DNA from 2 places in the Bradyrhizobium sp. USDA 3315 genome. Region 2 is predicted to be linked to the other one. Evidence: riboswitches for the same ligand, from Rfam matches in the RefSeq annotation. Region 2 holds a riboswitch; the other holds the start of a gene.
What was found. Region 2 has a riboswitch for ZMP and ZTP ahead of ACVIYL_RS29295 (bifunctional 5,10-methylenetetrahydrofolate dehydrogenase/5,10-methenyltetrahydrofolate cyclohydrolase). Riboswitches for the same ligand answer to the same signal wherever they lie in the genome.
Positions count from the first base shown of each region.

Region 1: it holds a riboswitch for ZMP and ZTP, as region 2 does, so the genes downstream of both, ACVIYL_RS31470 (serine hydroxymethyltransferase) here and ACVIYL_RS29295 (bifunctional 5,10-methylenetetrahydrofolate dehydrogenase/5,10-methenyltetrahydrofolate cyclohydrolase) in region 2, are expected to answer to the same signal.

Region 1 covers NZ_JBSRYP010000001.1:6,708,751-6,716,104, reverse strand. The annotation lists gene ACVIYL_RS31490 (histidine kinase) at 1-1,144, shown strand, start outside; gene ACVIYL_RS31485 (response regulator transcription factor) at 1,141-1,803, shown strand; gene ACVIYL_RS31480 (winged helix-turn-helix transcriptional regulator) at 2,014-2,706, shown strand; gene ACVIYL_RS31475 (YybH family protein) at 2,808-3,254, shown strand; ZMP/ZTP riboswitch at 3,544-3,629, shown strand; gene ACVIYL_RS31470 (serine hydroxymethyltransferase) at 3,666-4,937, shown strand; gene ACVIYL_RS31465 (hypothetical protein) at 5,025-5,180, shown strand; gene ACVIYL_RS31460 (HAD family hydrolase) at 5,634-6,260, shown strand; gene ACVIYL_RS31455 (molybdopterin molybdotransferase MoeA) at 6,287-7,354, shown strand, end outside.
Region 2 covers NZ_JBSRYP010000001.1:6,276,337-6,283,690, reverse strand. The annotation lists gene ACVIYL_RS29320 (class I SAM-dependent methyltransferase) at 1-220, opposite strand, end outside; gene ACVIYL_RS29315 (SANT/Myb-like DNA-binding domain-containing protein) at 411-782, opposite strand; gene ACVIYL_RS29310 (hypothetical protein) at 1,026-1,319, opposite strand; gene ACVIYL_RS29305 (zinc-ribbon domain containing protein) at 1,543-2,130, opposite strand; gene ACVIYL_RS29300 (MaoC/PaaZ C-terminal domain-containing protein) at 2,189-2,641, opposite strand; gene ACVIYL_RS29295 (bifunctional 5,10-methylenetetrahydrofolate dehydrogenase/5,10-methenyltetrahydrofolate cyclohydrolase) at 2,771-3,634, opposite strand; ZMP/ZTP riboswitch at 3,650-3,729, opposite strand; gene ACVIYL_RS29290 (hypothetical protein) at 3,949-4,356, shown strand; gene ACVIYL_RS29285 (hypothetical protein) at 4,477-5,004, opposite strand; gene ACVIYL_RS29280 (hypothetical protein) at 5,220-5,855, opposite strand; gene ACVIYL_RS29275 (VOC family protein) at 6,119-6,502, shown strand; gene ACVIYL_RS29270 (hypothetical protein) at 6,518-6,949, opposite strand; gene ACVIYL_RS29265 (GrlR family regulatory protein) at 7,185-7,354, shown strand, end outside.

The sequences.
Region 1 (7,354 bases), 430 kb from region 2:
CGGCGAGATCAGCCAGCGCTTCTGCGGCGGCTCGCAGACTGACACGGCCGCGCCGCCGCTGGCCTTCGCGGCGCTCTATCGCTGCCTGTTCGATCCCGGCCGCGAGGTGGTGCGGCAGGTGGTTTCGCGCGGCAATGCCATCGGCGAGGCCGTGGCCTGGATCGATCCGGCGGTGCCGACCGCCGAGGCCTGGCACGATGCCGGTCGGCTGATGGCGGTGTTCATGTTCGCGCTGCCGCTGCTCTGCGCCCTGGTCTATGCGGCGCTGGCGCGCGCGCTGCGTCCGACGCGGCAGATCCGCGACGGGCTCGAGCGGATCGCCGCAGGCGACCTCGCAGCGCGCCTGCCGCCGTTCGATCTCGCCGAACTGTCGGCGATCGGCGATGTCTTCAACCAGCTCGCCGAGCGCCTCGCCGCCGCGCTCTCCGACCGCAACGCGCTGACGCAGAAACTGATCCTGGTGCAGGACGAGGAGCGCCGCCACCTCGCGCGCGAGCTGCATGACGAGTTCGGGCAGTCGCTGGCCGCCATCCGCGCGCTAGCCGCCTCGGCGCGCCAGACCGCCGCCGCGGATTGCCCGCCTTTGCTCGCCGAATGCGACGGCATCGCGCGGACCGCGACCGACATGATGGAGACGTTGCGCGGCGCCCTCTTCCGGCTCCGCCCGCCCGATGTCGACGAACTCGGACTTGCGGCCAGCCTCGAGGGCCTGGTCGCCGGCTGGAACGGCCGCAGCCGCGGACAGCCGCGGTTCGAGATCGCCATATCGGGATCGTTCGAGCACCTTGCCGCCTCCGTCAGCGCCAATCTCTACCGCATCGTGCAGGAGGCGCTCACCAACGCCGCCAAGCATGCCGGCGCCACGCGCGTGATGCTGCGGCTCGAGATGCGCGAGGCGGCGCCCGGCGGCGGCGACAGCGCGATCGTGCTCGCGATCGAGGATGACGGCCAGCCCGGCGATCCCGATCCCAAAGGCGATCCCCAGCTCAGGTCCGGCCTCGGCCTGCTCGGCATGCGCGAACGGGTCGCCGCGCTGGGCGGGCGGCTCAGCTTCGAGACTGGACAGCCCAGCGGCTCCTCGCTCCGCGTCATCGTTCCCGTCGCGGCCAGCCGAGAGGCCGCACCGGTGGAGCGCGCGGCATGAGCCACGCGGCGCGCACCATCATGCTGGTCGACGACCACGCCGTCGTCCGGGAGGGCTACCGGGCGATGCTGCAGAAGCAGCCGGGCCTCTGCGTCGTCGCCGAAGCCTCCGACGGCGTCGAGGCCTACCGCCTCTACAAGGAGACCGGGCCCGACCTCGTCATCATGGACCTGTCGATGCCCGGCATCGGCGGCATCGAGGCCATCCGCCGCCTCCGGCAGTGGGACAGGCGCGCAAAAATCCTGGTGTTCACCATGCACCAGAACGCCGCCTTTGCCGTGCAGGCGATCCGCGCCGGCGCGAGCGGCTATGTCACCAAGACCAGCCCGCCGGAGACGCTGGTGCACGCCGTGATGGATGCGCTGTCGGGCAAGATCGCGATCAGCCCGGATATCGACCACGAGCTCGCGCTCAGCCACCTTGCCGGCGAGACCAAGGCGGCCGACCTCCTGACCGCGCGGGAATTCGAGGTGCTGCGGATGCTGCTCGCGGAAAACACCACCGAGGAGATCGCCGAGGCACTGCACCTCAGCCCCAAGACGGTCGCGAACCTGCATTCCCTGATCAAGGACAAGCTCGGCGTCGGCACCGATATCGAGTTGGTCCGCCTCGCGCTGCGGCAAGGCATCCTCACGCAGATCGATCTCGGCGAACGCTGAGCCCGCGGTGGCACCAGCCAGGCCGCGTACTGGCAAATCGAGCCGCATCTGCCTCCGGGCAAACCGAACATCGAGCCGGCATCGTCGAATGGCCGAGTCTCGAGAAAATCGCGTAACAGACCTCCAGGACAGCCTCGATGCTGGCTCGTCTGGGACATAGTTCAGAACCTGGACTACCTTGGTGGCCCTCGTGATGCTAAAGTTCTCGTCATGAAAGGCTATGGATCATTTTGCCCCGTAGCCAAAGCTGCGGAAATTCTCACGGAGCGGTGGACCCCGCTCCTGCTCCGCGAACTGTTGCTGGGGTCCCACCACTTCAACCAGCTTCGCCGCGGCATCCCGCAGATGTCGCCGACCCTCCTTTCCAAGCGCCTGCAAACGCTAGAAGAAGCCGGGCTAATCTCACGCAGATCAGGCGATAACGGGCATTGGGAGTACCATCCAACCCAGGCAGCCAGGGAAGCCAGGCCAATTATCGATGCAATGGGCTATTGGGGCCACAAATGGGCTCGCAGCCAGCTCACACCCAACGAACTTCACGCGGGCCGGCTCATGTGGAATATGCGCCGTTCGTTCGATCTAAGGCACATTCCATGCGACTTCGTTCTGTACATCGAGATTGCGGACGCTCGGCCAAAGCGCTGGTGGTTTGTTGTGAAGAAGGAGGAAGCCGATCTTTGCTGGGATGACCCCGGCTTCAAGGTCGATATCAGCCTCTATGCGAGTCTGCTGACGCTCGTGCAGATTTTCGTAGACGAGATGCCGCTGCTACGGGCGTGTGAGCTCGGCAAAATCGAGATCGACGGTCCCAGGCATCTTGTGAACAGCATGCGGGCTTGGTTCCCACGCAGCAAATATGCCGATGAGGCGCCGGCGGCCGCAGATCGAGTCTCAGCCAGTTGAGGATATCCAGTCCACTTTCTGGACTAGTGGTTCTGCTTGCCTCGGCTATAGCGTTTGCGAATGCGCTCCCGCGCTAAGCATCTCAGCTAAAGGAGGCAAAGATGAGCCGCCCTTCTCTTCTTTCATGCACCCTGTTGTTGATCTTTACTTGTATTTGCGTCAGTCCCGCAGGGGCAGCCCCACCTGCCGACGAACTTTCCTCGGCGGCTGCCAAATGGGATGCCGCCATCAACAACGCAGACTTCGATGCCCTGTTACCGTTGTATGCCGCTGACGCCAGATTGATGCCGCCTGGTGCGCAGCCAGTCACCGGCCCTTTGGCAATCCGTAATTTCTTTGCCGGGCGGGGAAGAAGCGTCAGAGATCACAAGGTTGAGCTGCTCGATGTGTTGCCCATGGGAAACTACGCCTACACCACCTCGCATTTCACGGCCACGCTAGTAGTAAATGAGAAGGCGGCGCCAATTTCTGGCAGCACCGTGAGACTGCTTGAACGCCAACCCGACGGGCAGTGGAAGATAAAGTCTCATATCTTCGTCAAGGAATAGATTCGCGGGTGCCACAGCCACACGGTCAGCCACCCCGCAAGCCTGACGGGCCGCAAGTGACGGATGGTCATGCACCTTGTTGGCCCTCAGCCGAAGACGGCATTGATCATCGGGACATCGGTTCATTGGGTAAGCCGGACGTCCCTCGGTTTGGTCGCCATTGCCGTGGCTGTCGCCAGATGTTCGATCTCGCCCAACGCTGGGCCCGCGGCGGCGCCAGCAACCAACCCTTGCGAGCCCGCCGGGGATTGGATAGCCTTCTGCTCGCGATGAGCCTCGCAGGCTCATTCGTCCCTCGCGCGACTGGCGAGCTTACGTGGAATTGACCACGGTGAAGCGCGAAGGGTTCCAACGCCGTTCGCCTGGGCAACCCGTTCAGCTGATGATCCAGCGTCTTAGGGAGCCCGGACCATGCCGTCATTCCGCAATGAACTCCATCTCAACGATTCGGAAGTTGCCCTTGCGCTCGAGGGCGAAGAGCGCCGCCAGCAAGACGGCGTCGAGCTGATTCCGTCGGAGAACTACACCTATCCCGAGGTGCTCGAGCTGCTCGGATCGGTGTTCACCAACAAGTATTCCGAGGGCTATCCGGGACGCCGCTATTACGGCGGCCAGGAATTTACCGACCAGATAGAGAACCTTGCCCGACAGCGCGCTTGCGCGCTGTTTCGCGCCGAACATGCCAACGTTCAGCCTCTGTCCGGGTCGCCAATGAACCAGGCCGTGTATCTCGGCCTGCTGCAGCCCGGCGATACGATCTTGGCGATGGACCTGTCACACGGCGGCCATCTCACCCATGGCGCGCCGGTGTCGCACATGGGGCGGCTCTTCAACTTCGCCCGCTACAAGACGCAGCCGTCAAACGGCGGCGCCATCGATTTCGATGAGCTCCGCGCCATGGCCCGGCACGTCCGTCCGAAGCTGGTGCTGTGCGGCTACAGCTCTTATCCGCGCGATCTGGATTATGCGTCCTTCAAGAGCATTGCCGATGAGGTGGGTGCGCTGACCATGGCCGACGTCAGCCATTACGGCGGCCTGATCGCCGGCAACGCCTTGCGCAATCCGCTCGATGCGGGTTTCGACGTGATGACGACGACATCGCACAAGACGCTTCGCGGGCCGCGCGGCGGCATCGTTCTCTGTCGCCGGGAGTTCGCCGGCAAGATCGACGCGTCGGTGTTTCCGGGACTGCAGGGAGGTCCGCACATGAACGTTGTGGCCGGAACCGCGGTCACGCTGAAGAAGGCATCGACGTCCGATTTTCAGGCCTATGCAAGACTGGTCATGCGCAACGCGAAGGTCCTGGCCGAAGCGTTGATGGAACGCGGCATGACGTTGATCACCGGCGGAACCGACAATCACATGATGGTTGTGGATACGGTGGCCAGCGTCGGCCTGGACGGCGGCGCGGCCGAGAACATTCTCGACGCCGTCGGGATCACCGCAAACAAGCAGATCATTCCCGACGATCCGCGGCCGCCGCTCAGGCCGAGCGGCATCCGCCTCGGGACGCCGGCGGCGACCACGCGCGGCATGGGCGAGCCCGAAATGCGCCTGATCGCCGAACTCACTGCGGAATCCCTCCGGTCGAAGGGAGATGCAGCGGTCGTCAAGCGACTGAGGTCGAACAGCGTCGAGATGTGCCGCGCTTTCCCCGTTCCGGGGATCGCACCGCCCTCATAGGCGGCCGACCCGCATTCCTGTTCCGCATTCGTCGCGTCACTCGGCAGGTCGTGAAGGTTCCCGGGGGAAGGACCGGAACGGAAATTGATGCTGTTCGTTGGACCGCATGATCTCGAAGACGGAGCGTCCAACGCCGTGAGCCGGAAAACCTTGCAAGCACGCTCGGAACAGGCGCTCGTCGTCATCATTCTCAGCACCGGTGCGCTGATCGGTTACCTCGGCTTGGCACTGTCCAGGCTGTGAGAGCTACGTCCGGCGGGCACCAAGCCACCGCGGGCGTCAGGCCGCGGCAAGCATCAAGTCGCTTGGTGCGCTGAAAGCTCGTGCGTGCGTGCCACTGAGTTGCCCGACGCGGCAAGCCAAGCCCCGCAGCAAAAATATAGGGTGAAAAGAGCAAGGCTCGGACAGATCATGTCGCGAGAATGCGGATGTTTGACGCACAAGCGACGACACCCGCCGTCGTCCCGGCGAAGGCCGGGAGCCATTACCCCAAATCTCAATTGTTGCGCGACGCTGGGGCCACAGCTTCCTCTCAACAACCCAACCCTGTGGTTATGGGTCCCGGCCTTCGCCGGGACGACGGTGTGCGCGGGAACAGTCTCGCGATGAATGCAACGCCACGCACAATCCACACACCGGTCACTGAAATCGAGGACATTGCCGCCTGCCCGCAATTCTCGTACACGGTTTCACGCAATGACCTCGCAATTCTCTCCCAACTCCGTCGACGTGCTGCTGTTCGATATCGGCCGCGTCGTGCTCGACATCAACTTTGACAAGGTGATGGCGCACTGGGCGCAGCATGCCGGCTGTGCGCCCGCCGAGCTCGCCACGCGCTTTGTCGTCGACGACAGTTTCAAGCATCATGAGATCGGCCGGATCGACGACGCGGCATTCTTCGAGAATCTGCGCCGGACGCTCGGCATCAACATCACGGACGCCCAGTTCCTCGAAGGCTGGAACGCGATCTTCACCGGCGAGATGCCGGGCATCGCCCCGCTGCTCGCGGCGGCCGCCAAGCGGATGCCGCTCTACGCCTTCTCCAACACCAATCCGGCCCATGTCGCGCATTTCTCGGTCACCCATGCCGAGCTGCTCAGCCATTTCCGCAACGTCTTCCTGTCCTCGAGCATCGGCTTCCGCAAACCCGACGCCGAGGCCTACGATCATGTGGTAAAAGCCATCGGCGTGCCGGCGTCGCGGATCCTGTTCTTCGACGACCTGGCCGCCAATATCGAAGGTGCGCGGGCGCGCGGCCTTCATGCTATCCACGTGACGTCGACGGATGACGTGGCAAGGGCTTTGACCGCACTTGGAATTTGAACATTAAGAATTGAGGAGCTCTGAGCGTGGCCCTGATGCCGGTTGCCGATGCCCTGTCCGCCGTCCTCGCCGGCGCCGAACCGCTGCCGGAGGAGATGGTCGCGCTCGATGCCGCCTACCACCGCACGCTTGCGCACGACCTCGCGGCGCTCCGCACCCAGCCGCCGCAGCCGATGTCGGCGATGGACGGCTATGCGGTGCGCGCCGCCGATGCGGCTGATCTAAAGGCCCGGCTCAAGGTGATCGGCGAAGTCGCCGCCGGCCGGCCGTTCGAGCGGACGGTCGGCGCCGGCGAGGCGGTGCGGATCTTCACCGGCGGCGTGATCCCCAATGGCGCCGACGCGGTGATCATCCAGGAGGACACCGCCGTCGACGGCGACCACATCACGATCACGGAGGCCGCCAGCGTCGGGCGGCACATCCGCCCGGCTGGGGTCGACTTCCGTGAGGGCGAGGTGCTGCTCGCCGGCGGCAGCCGCCTGTCCGACCGCGCGCTGTCGCTGGCGGCCGCCATGAACTATCCGGAACTTGCGGTGCGCCGCCGCCCGAAGGTCGCGGTGCTGGCGACCGGCGACGAGCTGGTGATGCCGGGCTCGCAGCCCGGTCCCGGCCAGATCGTCTATTCCAACGGCTACGCGCTGCGAGCGCTGGCGCGCGCCGAAGGCGCCGAGACCGTCGACCTCGGCGTTGCCGCCGACACGGTAGAGGCGACCACGGCGGGCATCCGCCGGGCACGCGAGGCCGGCGCCGATGTCCTCATCACGACAGGCGGCGCCTCGGTCGGCGACCACGATCTCGTCAAGCGGTCGCTGGAAGCCGAGGGCGTCGAGATGGCGTTCTGGCGGATTGCGATGCGGCCCGGCAAGCCGATGATGCATGGCCGGCTCGGCGCGATGCGGGTGATCGGTCTGCCCGGCAATCCGGTGTCGTCCTATGTCTGCGCCTTCCTGTTCCTGGTGCCGTTGATTCGGGCGCTGAGCGGCCGGAAAGTGATTCATCATCGCCGCGCGAGCGCCCTGCTCGGCCGCGACCTCGCAGCCAACGACCAGCGCGAGGACTATCTGCGTGCGCGTCTCGAAGCGCGCGAGGACGGC
Region 2 (7,354 bases):
AGTTCGGCGCCAGCTCCGGCGGCTGCTCATGAAGCAGTTCGTCATTGAGCCCCAGCGCCGGGATGAATTCGCGTTCGAGGAAGTCCACGTCTGTACGCTGAGCCGGATTCAACCCGGCGATCGCATTGATCGCGTCACCGACGGTGACAGCGAGATCGGCGAAACGCTGGTATCGGTCGGCTTGGTATCGGTCGGTTTGGGCTGGCTGGGCGTTGAGCATCGGCGCAATCAGATCGGTGGGCTGAAGAGGACACAGAGAGGCCGCAGGTCGTCGCGCCCCGATGATTGAACGGATGGGACATCCGTCTCGGGCGCGAAATCTTGCGTTCGGTCGCGAATAGTCCGCCTTCCCCCACCGGAAGAGCGAGCCGCTTCGGCATGGCGCGCCCGGCGTGCAGCCGGCATTCCTTTCAGCCACTCGGAATCTTCCGACGCACGGCCTCCACGCCGGCATCGGTCACGTTGTATCTGCGCCCCATCTCCGGGACGATCCAGCCCTTCTCGATCATTCCGGCAATGGTGCTCGGGCCGACGCCCGCGGGAAACGGACGGCGGTTGCGGATCGCGTCGATCGCGACCCGCTCGAGATGGGTGGCGACATGCGAGGGGCGCGCGCGAAACGCCTTTGCCATGATCAGGACCGACAGGACCTCGGCGCGCCGGCGCACCGCCGAAGCGCTGCGGGTCAGTTCGTTGCTGATCTCGAGAGCGTTCTTGCCGGCCCTGGCGAGTTCTCTGAGCTTCTCGTCCTCGTCAGGGCTCCAGCGCCGCACGATCCCCATCTGCCCCTCACCGCCTGGATACCCATCTCAAACCGATGCATACGCAGGCGGCGCTGATTTGCCATGTGACTTTCGGCACCTCTTGATGCGACGTCGGGGCTGTCGCCATCAGGACGGCCGATCGCGGTGTCGCACGATGCAGCACAAAGAGCACGATCCGATTGAATCGGATCATGCTCTCAATCCCCTTGCTTGGTGGCGTTTTGGTTGCGCGAACCGGTATTCACTTCGCGCTGGAACGCTTCAGTGCTTGCTGGGTTCAAGCGCGATGAGCACGCCGGTCGGCTCGGGCTCGTGCGGCCGAAGCGAGGTCAGCTCCGGATCGCTCCACTCGGCGAGACTGACGACTTCGCCGGTCTGCCCCGGCATGTCGGAGGTCTGGGCCGGTTCAAGCACCTTGAGCCCGCTGGTGTCGACGAAGAACGTGTGCTCACCGAACACGCTGTTCAGTTGCGCCACGGCCGGGTGATCGTCCGGAAGCACCTGGGCATTCAGTTGCGTCATGGTCTGCTTGACTTGCGTGGAATTGAGTTTCATCCGCTGCTCCTTCTCGTTGGTTCCGGCCGCGATGGTTTCCTTGACAGGTTTCCTTGACAAGTTTCCTTGGCTGGTTCCTCCCCGCCCGCACCCCACATCGGGGGCTTCAAGGTCTCGAACCAATCAGGCAACGAAACGTTCCGCACGCGCGACGCATTGACCGCCTGCGCAGCGGTTCCCCGCGTATCAGATGTGAAGTGCGACTCTGATGTCACGCCCATCGCTACGAGACGGGAGGCTTCTTCCTTGCGAGCCCTTCCAGGTGCACGCGGCGCGCGGCGGATTTGCGCGCGCGCTCCCTGGTGCGGCAGGCCCGGCAGCGCACTGCCGCGGTAAATACATCGCCCTTGGCGGTCTCGTACCACCATTTCTGCTGCAACGGCGTCCAGACCTCGGCAACGCCGCAGTCCTTGCAGATAAAGGGCTCCGGTCGATAGGTTCCGCGCAGCACGAAATCGGGAGTCGAATAGCTGTTCGATGGCGCGAGCCGCGTCGTATCCACGGCAACCTCGTCGCGCGCCAGCGCAATCTTGTAGTCGCGGAGACGTTGCCGTTCAGCGGCGCGTTGCGCCTGGATGCGGCGCCATTCCTCGGCCTTGCGCCGCCTGGCTTCGATCTCTCCGTTCGTCTGCTTGCTGCGTTTCACGGCGGCACATCCGTCTGGGTCGAATGCCTTCGGCGCATCGACGAAGTAAATACCGGGCAGCACGACCTCGTCGATGATGACGTCATTGATGCGCTGCCGTTCTGCCGCCGGCTTGTCATAATTGCCGCAACATTGCGCGACGACAAGGTCCCGTGCGGGGAACACGTAGAGGCGCTGACGGCCGTCCGAGGCGGATGACTTCGGGATGCCCCTCAGGCCGCGCCTATACCGGCCCCTGCTCCGCCGGCCGCATGCGGATCAGCGCGTCGAGCACGAGGACAAGAACCGGGCGCTGCTCGTCGTTGACCAGCTCCGTCTTGAAGATCACAACAGCGTCGCGCCGCTCCGGCCTGATGGTGATCTTCTGGATCTGGGATTGGCCGGTGAGCGTGGCGCCGGGCCGAACCGGGCTCGGCAGGCGGATCTCGAAGCTCCGCCCGACGATCCCCGCCACCTTGGTCCAGATCGCCTCCACGACGAGCCGCTGATAGATCGCAATGGTGTTGAAGCCGCTTGCGATCAGTCCGCCGAACGGGCCTGCCGCAGCCGCGACGGGATCGGCATGGATTGGCACCGGATCGTATTTGCCGGCGAACTCCAGGATCTCGGCCTCGCCGATCGTGTAGCTGCCAAGCCTGAACGTCTGGCCCTCGGTGAGATCTTCCGCATACAGCATCGCGCGCCTCCATCTGTCGCGCGACGATAGACGAATGGTGCGGGCTTTCCATTACCCCGGACGTCATGAACTTCGCGCGTGATGCGCGAGCGACACCCACCGCTCGCATATCGCCGCAGGTATCCCGCGCTAATGCAGCCGCGCCGCCCTCGCCTTTGCCGCCTTCAGCGTGTTCTCCATCAGGCAGGCGATCGTCATCGGGCCGACGCCGCGCGGCACCGGCGTGATGGCGCCGGCGACCTGCACCGCCTCGTCGAACGAGACGTCGCCGCACACCGCATAGCCGCCGTCCGGCCTCTCGACGCGCGTGGTGCCGACGTCGATGACGATGGCCTGGGGCTTGATCCAGTCGCCGCGCACGAGGCCGGCCTTGCCCACCGCACTCACCAGGATGTCGGCCTCGCGGCAGATCCTGCTGATGCCGCGGGTGTGGATATGGGTCTGCGTCACGGTCGCGTGCTCCTGCAGCAGCAACGCGGCCATCGGCTTGCCGACGATGTTGGAGCTGCCGATCACCACGGCATGGGCGCCGGTGAGGTCTGATCGGACCGACTTGATCAGCCGGAGACAGCCGAGCGGCGTGCACGGCACCAGCGCGTCATCGCCGTGAAACAGCCGGCCGGCGTTCAGGGCGTGCAGGCCGTCGACATCCTTGGCGGGATCGACCGCCGCCATCACGCGCAAGGCGTCGATATGCGCCGGCAACGGCAGCTGCACCAGGATGCCGTCGATATCGTCGCGCGCATTGAGCGCCTCTACTCCGGCAAGCAGATCGGACTCGCTGGCATCATCCGGCAGGCGTGCGACCTCGCCGCGCAGGCCGAGCCGCTCGGCCATCCTGACCTTGCTCTGCACATAGATCTGGCTCGCCGGGTCGCAGCCGACCAGCACGACCGCAAGCCCCGGCGCGCGGGGCAGCCGGTCGAGTTCGCCAGCAATCTTGTCGATGACAATTTGGGCATGTGCATGCCCATCGAGAATGTTCGCCGTCATGGCACCTCCGTTTCGAAGCGGTGCCCAGGCGCGCGGCGTTCAGTCTCTACGCTCCCCGATGGTGGTCCATCCAAGCGCCAGTCGCGCAGATGGCGTGGTCATAGCCGCCCCGCCGGGCAAAGGCAATTCACGCTCTCCCCGCGGGTCGAACGGCGACGAATTGCCCTCACTTTTGCCGGTGGATCGGTGCCGGGCGGGTCACCTCTGGGGGTAGGATTCGGGCAAGACTTGCGTTAAGTCTCGGCGCTTGCCGGGCTTTTCCGATCCCCGGCGCCATCCCTTCCGGTCATCACGCCATTTCGGACATTTTCGACATGAGACATATCATCCTCGCGCTGGCGCTCTTCTGCCCGGCTGCCGCGCTCGCCCAGGGCACCACGCCGGCCCCCGCCGACGCCGACAAGCCGGCAGCGACCTCGCAGCCGATGGTCGGCGACAAGCCGCTGGTCCAGGTCGGCAAGAAGTCGGCCGCCAAGAAGGGCGAGAAGCCTGCCGCGCCCGGCAAGCCGCAATCGGTCGCCCAGAAGCTTCAGGCCTGTCAGGACATCGACGATGCCACCAAGGAACGGCTGATCTGCTACGACGAGATCTTCAAGCCGCAGCCGAAGCCGAAGGCCGCCCCGGCCAAGGGCGTCAACGATTGCCGCTTCGTGAAGGAAGAGGACGAGCGGCTGACCTGCTACAACGGCTTCGCGGACAAGATCCCGCGCCTGCCGCGCTAAAGGTAGCGGGCGGCGCTCGGACGCCTTCCCGCATCCGGCGACGTGCCTGATCGCGGACATGAAAATGCCGCCGCAAGTGTTTGCGGCGGCGGATCGATTGCCGGCTGCGGCAGCCTTTTCTTACCAGGTCCCGAAGCCGCCGAAGAAGCCCATGCGCGGCTGCTGCTGCGCGACGCGGTAAGGCTGATACATGCCGGGCTGCGCCAGCCGCATCGGCTGCTGGGGATGGGCATGGTAGCGCGCGACCTTGCGCTTCTTCGGCTGCTGAGGCTGGGCCTGCGCCGGTTGTTCAGCCGATTTTGCCTCAGCCGCGACCTTCTGCGCGTCAGCCTTCTCCGGCGGAATGAACTGGGCGAACGTATTGCGGACGCGGGCTTGCGCCGACGCATCGCCCGTAGCCGACGGGATGGCCGCGGCGACCGCGTTGACCTGCGCCGGAACAATGGTCGGCAAATTGGTGTCGTAGACCACCCGCTCGGGCAATTTCTGGGTCGACTTGATGCGCACCATGGTCTTGTCGACGCCCGGCGACGACAGTCCCTGGTTCTGGCCGGCGACCACGGCCTCCTGCGGCACGATGGCATTGACGACGAAGAGCAGCGCGAGCAGCACTCCACCAACGAACAGGAAATAACGCGCCACAGGCATTTTGGTAGCTCCCCCCGCGCAGCAGGGCGCGGCTCATCTCGGCGCGACGACATCAGTCATCGCGCGGGCGATTTCATCGTCTGCGCATGATCACCCGGACGCTATCCGCGCTCCCGGGTCGTTCATCAACGGCTGGTTTATTAGTTAGTTCCTGTCCGGCCGTTACGGTTCACCCGGCAGGTCAATTCGCGGTCACTTTTTCGAGATGCCGGGAATTAGAGGCGGCTCGCCGTCACGACCGAACATTTCGCCTTGTTTGCGTTAACGTTGACGAACCCGACCAACATTTGCGAGTAGGTCTTGCGGCTTTTCATGGCGATAGTGTCGGAGATCAGCCGCTTGCGCTCGGTCAGCGGCCGACCGTCGCGGCGGATGAAGGCGCAGGCGATCTCGATATCCTTGACGGCGAAATCATTGGCATTGCGCAGCGTCAGGGTGACCAGCGCCTTCGAACCCAACCCGCCGCGCCGCCACGATTGCGAGGCGATCCGCAGCTTGTCCAGCGGCGGCCTTTCAGCGCCGGGCCCGAACGGCTTGGCCTCCTCTGCCCCCTGTGGGGCGATGGCCACGCCGACGGTGGTCGGCTCGTCCGCCGGTGCGGCTAGCGCATCCCTCGCGGTCTGATTTGTGATTTGGGCTGGTTGCGCGCCGGTCGGGGCATTCTGCGCGGTGCGGATCATGGACGACACCGGCCAGGCATCCTGGTCTCCGGCGTCGCTCGGCTCGGGGAGCATGAACCATGCGGCGATCCCGGCGAGCGCAATCAGCGGCAGCAGCAGGCTGGCGTAGAAGCCCCCTTCACCGAGACGTCCGGCGGCCAACCTCCGAAACGACGCCAAGCCGATCCGCATCGTCGTGCCCTCACCCTGGCGGCCTGATCGGGCCGCCCCCCACACAGAGAGGAAGCCGCACCGCGCGGCTTCCGGGACGGCCGCAGGTCGAGCGGCCACGCGAAGACAATCGCTGACGGCCGCAATGGTTTCATTCCGGGACGACAATCTTGGGCAGGCATAACGGAGGGATGGTATCCCAGCAGACCGCTCGCTAGATTTGCGCCGCCCGGGAGCGAGTGCCGCGCACCGAACAGCAGCACGACAACAACAAGGAGATCGCAATGCCTGTCGTCACCTGGGACCACGTCCACCTGCGCAGTCCCGATCCCGAGGCTACCGCGACCTGGCTGCGCGACATTCTCGGCGGCGAGATCATCCGCGGCCCCGGCCGCATCGACGTCCAGCTCGGCGGCGCCAAGGTGTTCATTGCGGAGGTGGCCCAGGGCGACGGCGTCAACGCCGCGCCGGTGACGCCCTATCAGGGGCTCGATCATTTCGGGCTCACGGTGAAGGACATCGACGCGGTCGCCGCCGAGATCAAGGCCAAGGGCGTCGAATTCACCAAGGAGCCGACCACGATCCGTCCGGGCGTGCGGATCTGCTTCATCCGCGGCCCGCAGGGCATCTCGATCGAACTGCTCGAGCGCGACCAGAAATACGTCTGAGCCACGCGTGCGGCGCTAAGTCATGCTGCCAGGCATGAAGCAGCGGATCGTCACGCCCATGTAGCTGGGAATCGGCCAGACCATAGCGCGGCCGACCCGGTTGGGCTCGGTGACCACGGCCTCGTCGGGGACATCGATCCACGCCCCGTCGAGGCGCACACGATAGTGCCCGTCCTTGGATTCCCAGTCGACATCGCTGACCGCTGTGCCGTCGGCATCCGAACAGCACGGCCCTTTGCCGCTGCGCAGGCCGTCGAACCATTCCTTCAGCGGCGAATTGGCGTAGCGGCCGTCGGGATCGCGCGCCTGCGCGATTCGCATGGCCGCGACCAACACCAGCGTTATCAGCACGAGGGATACGATCATGTGGCCCGTATAGCGGGCCGGAGTTCCATTGAGCCTGCGAGGGCGTGCCCAATGGCCGCCGGATTCAATCCAGTCAGACATGTGTTTGCTCCAGCACTCACCGGCCAGTGCAACCAGAGCCATGCATTTCGCGGGCCACTTTGATTCGCGCGTACGGTCCGCTGTCATTGCGCCGTCACACTGCCTGGCAGGAACCGAGGGTCACCCGAACGCGGGACACCCGGGAATCAACCTGCCGCATTGCACGAGGTTGCTCGCTTTGGCATAAAAAACCAACTGGCTTGCCGTGGGCGTGGCGGCCAGCAATCGGGACGTCATGAAGAACGGACTTTACTCAATTCACGTCACCCTGCTGGACGGTCGCGTCGGCAAGGGCAGCGGCGTCATTCTCTTCCGCGACGGCCAGATACTGGGCGGCGACGCCTATCTTTACTACACCGGCAGCTACTCGGTGAAGGGCGATGCCTTCAAGGGCGAAATCCTTGT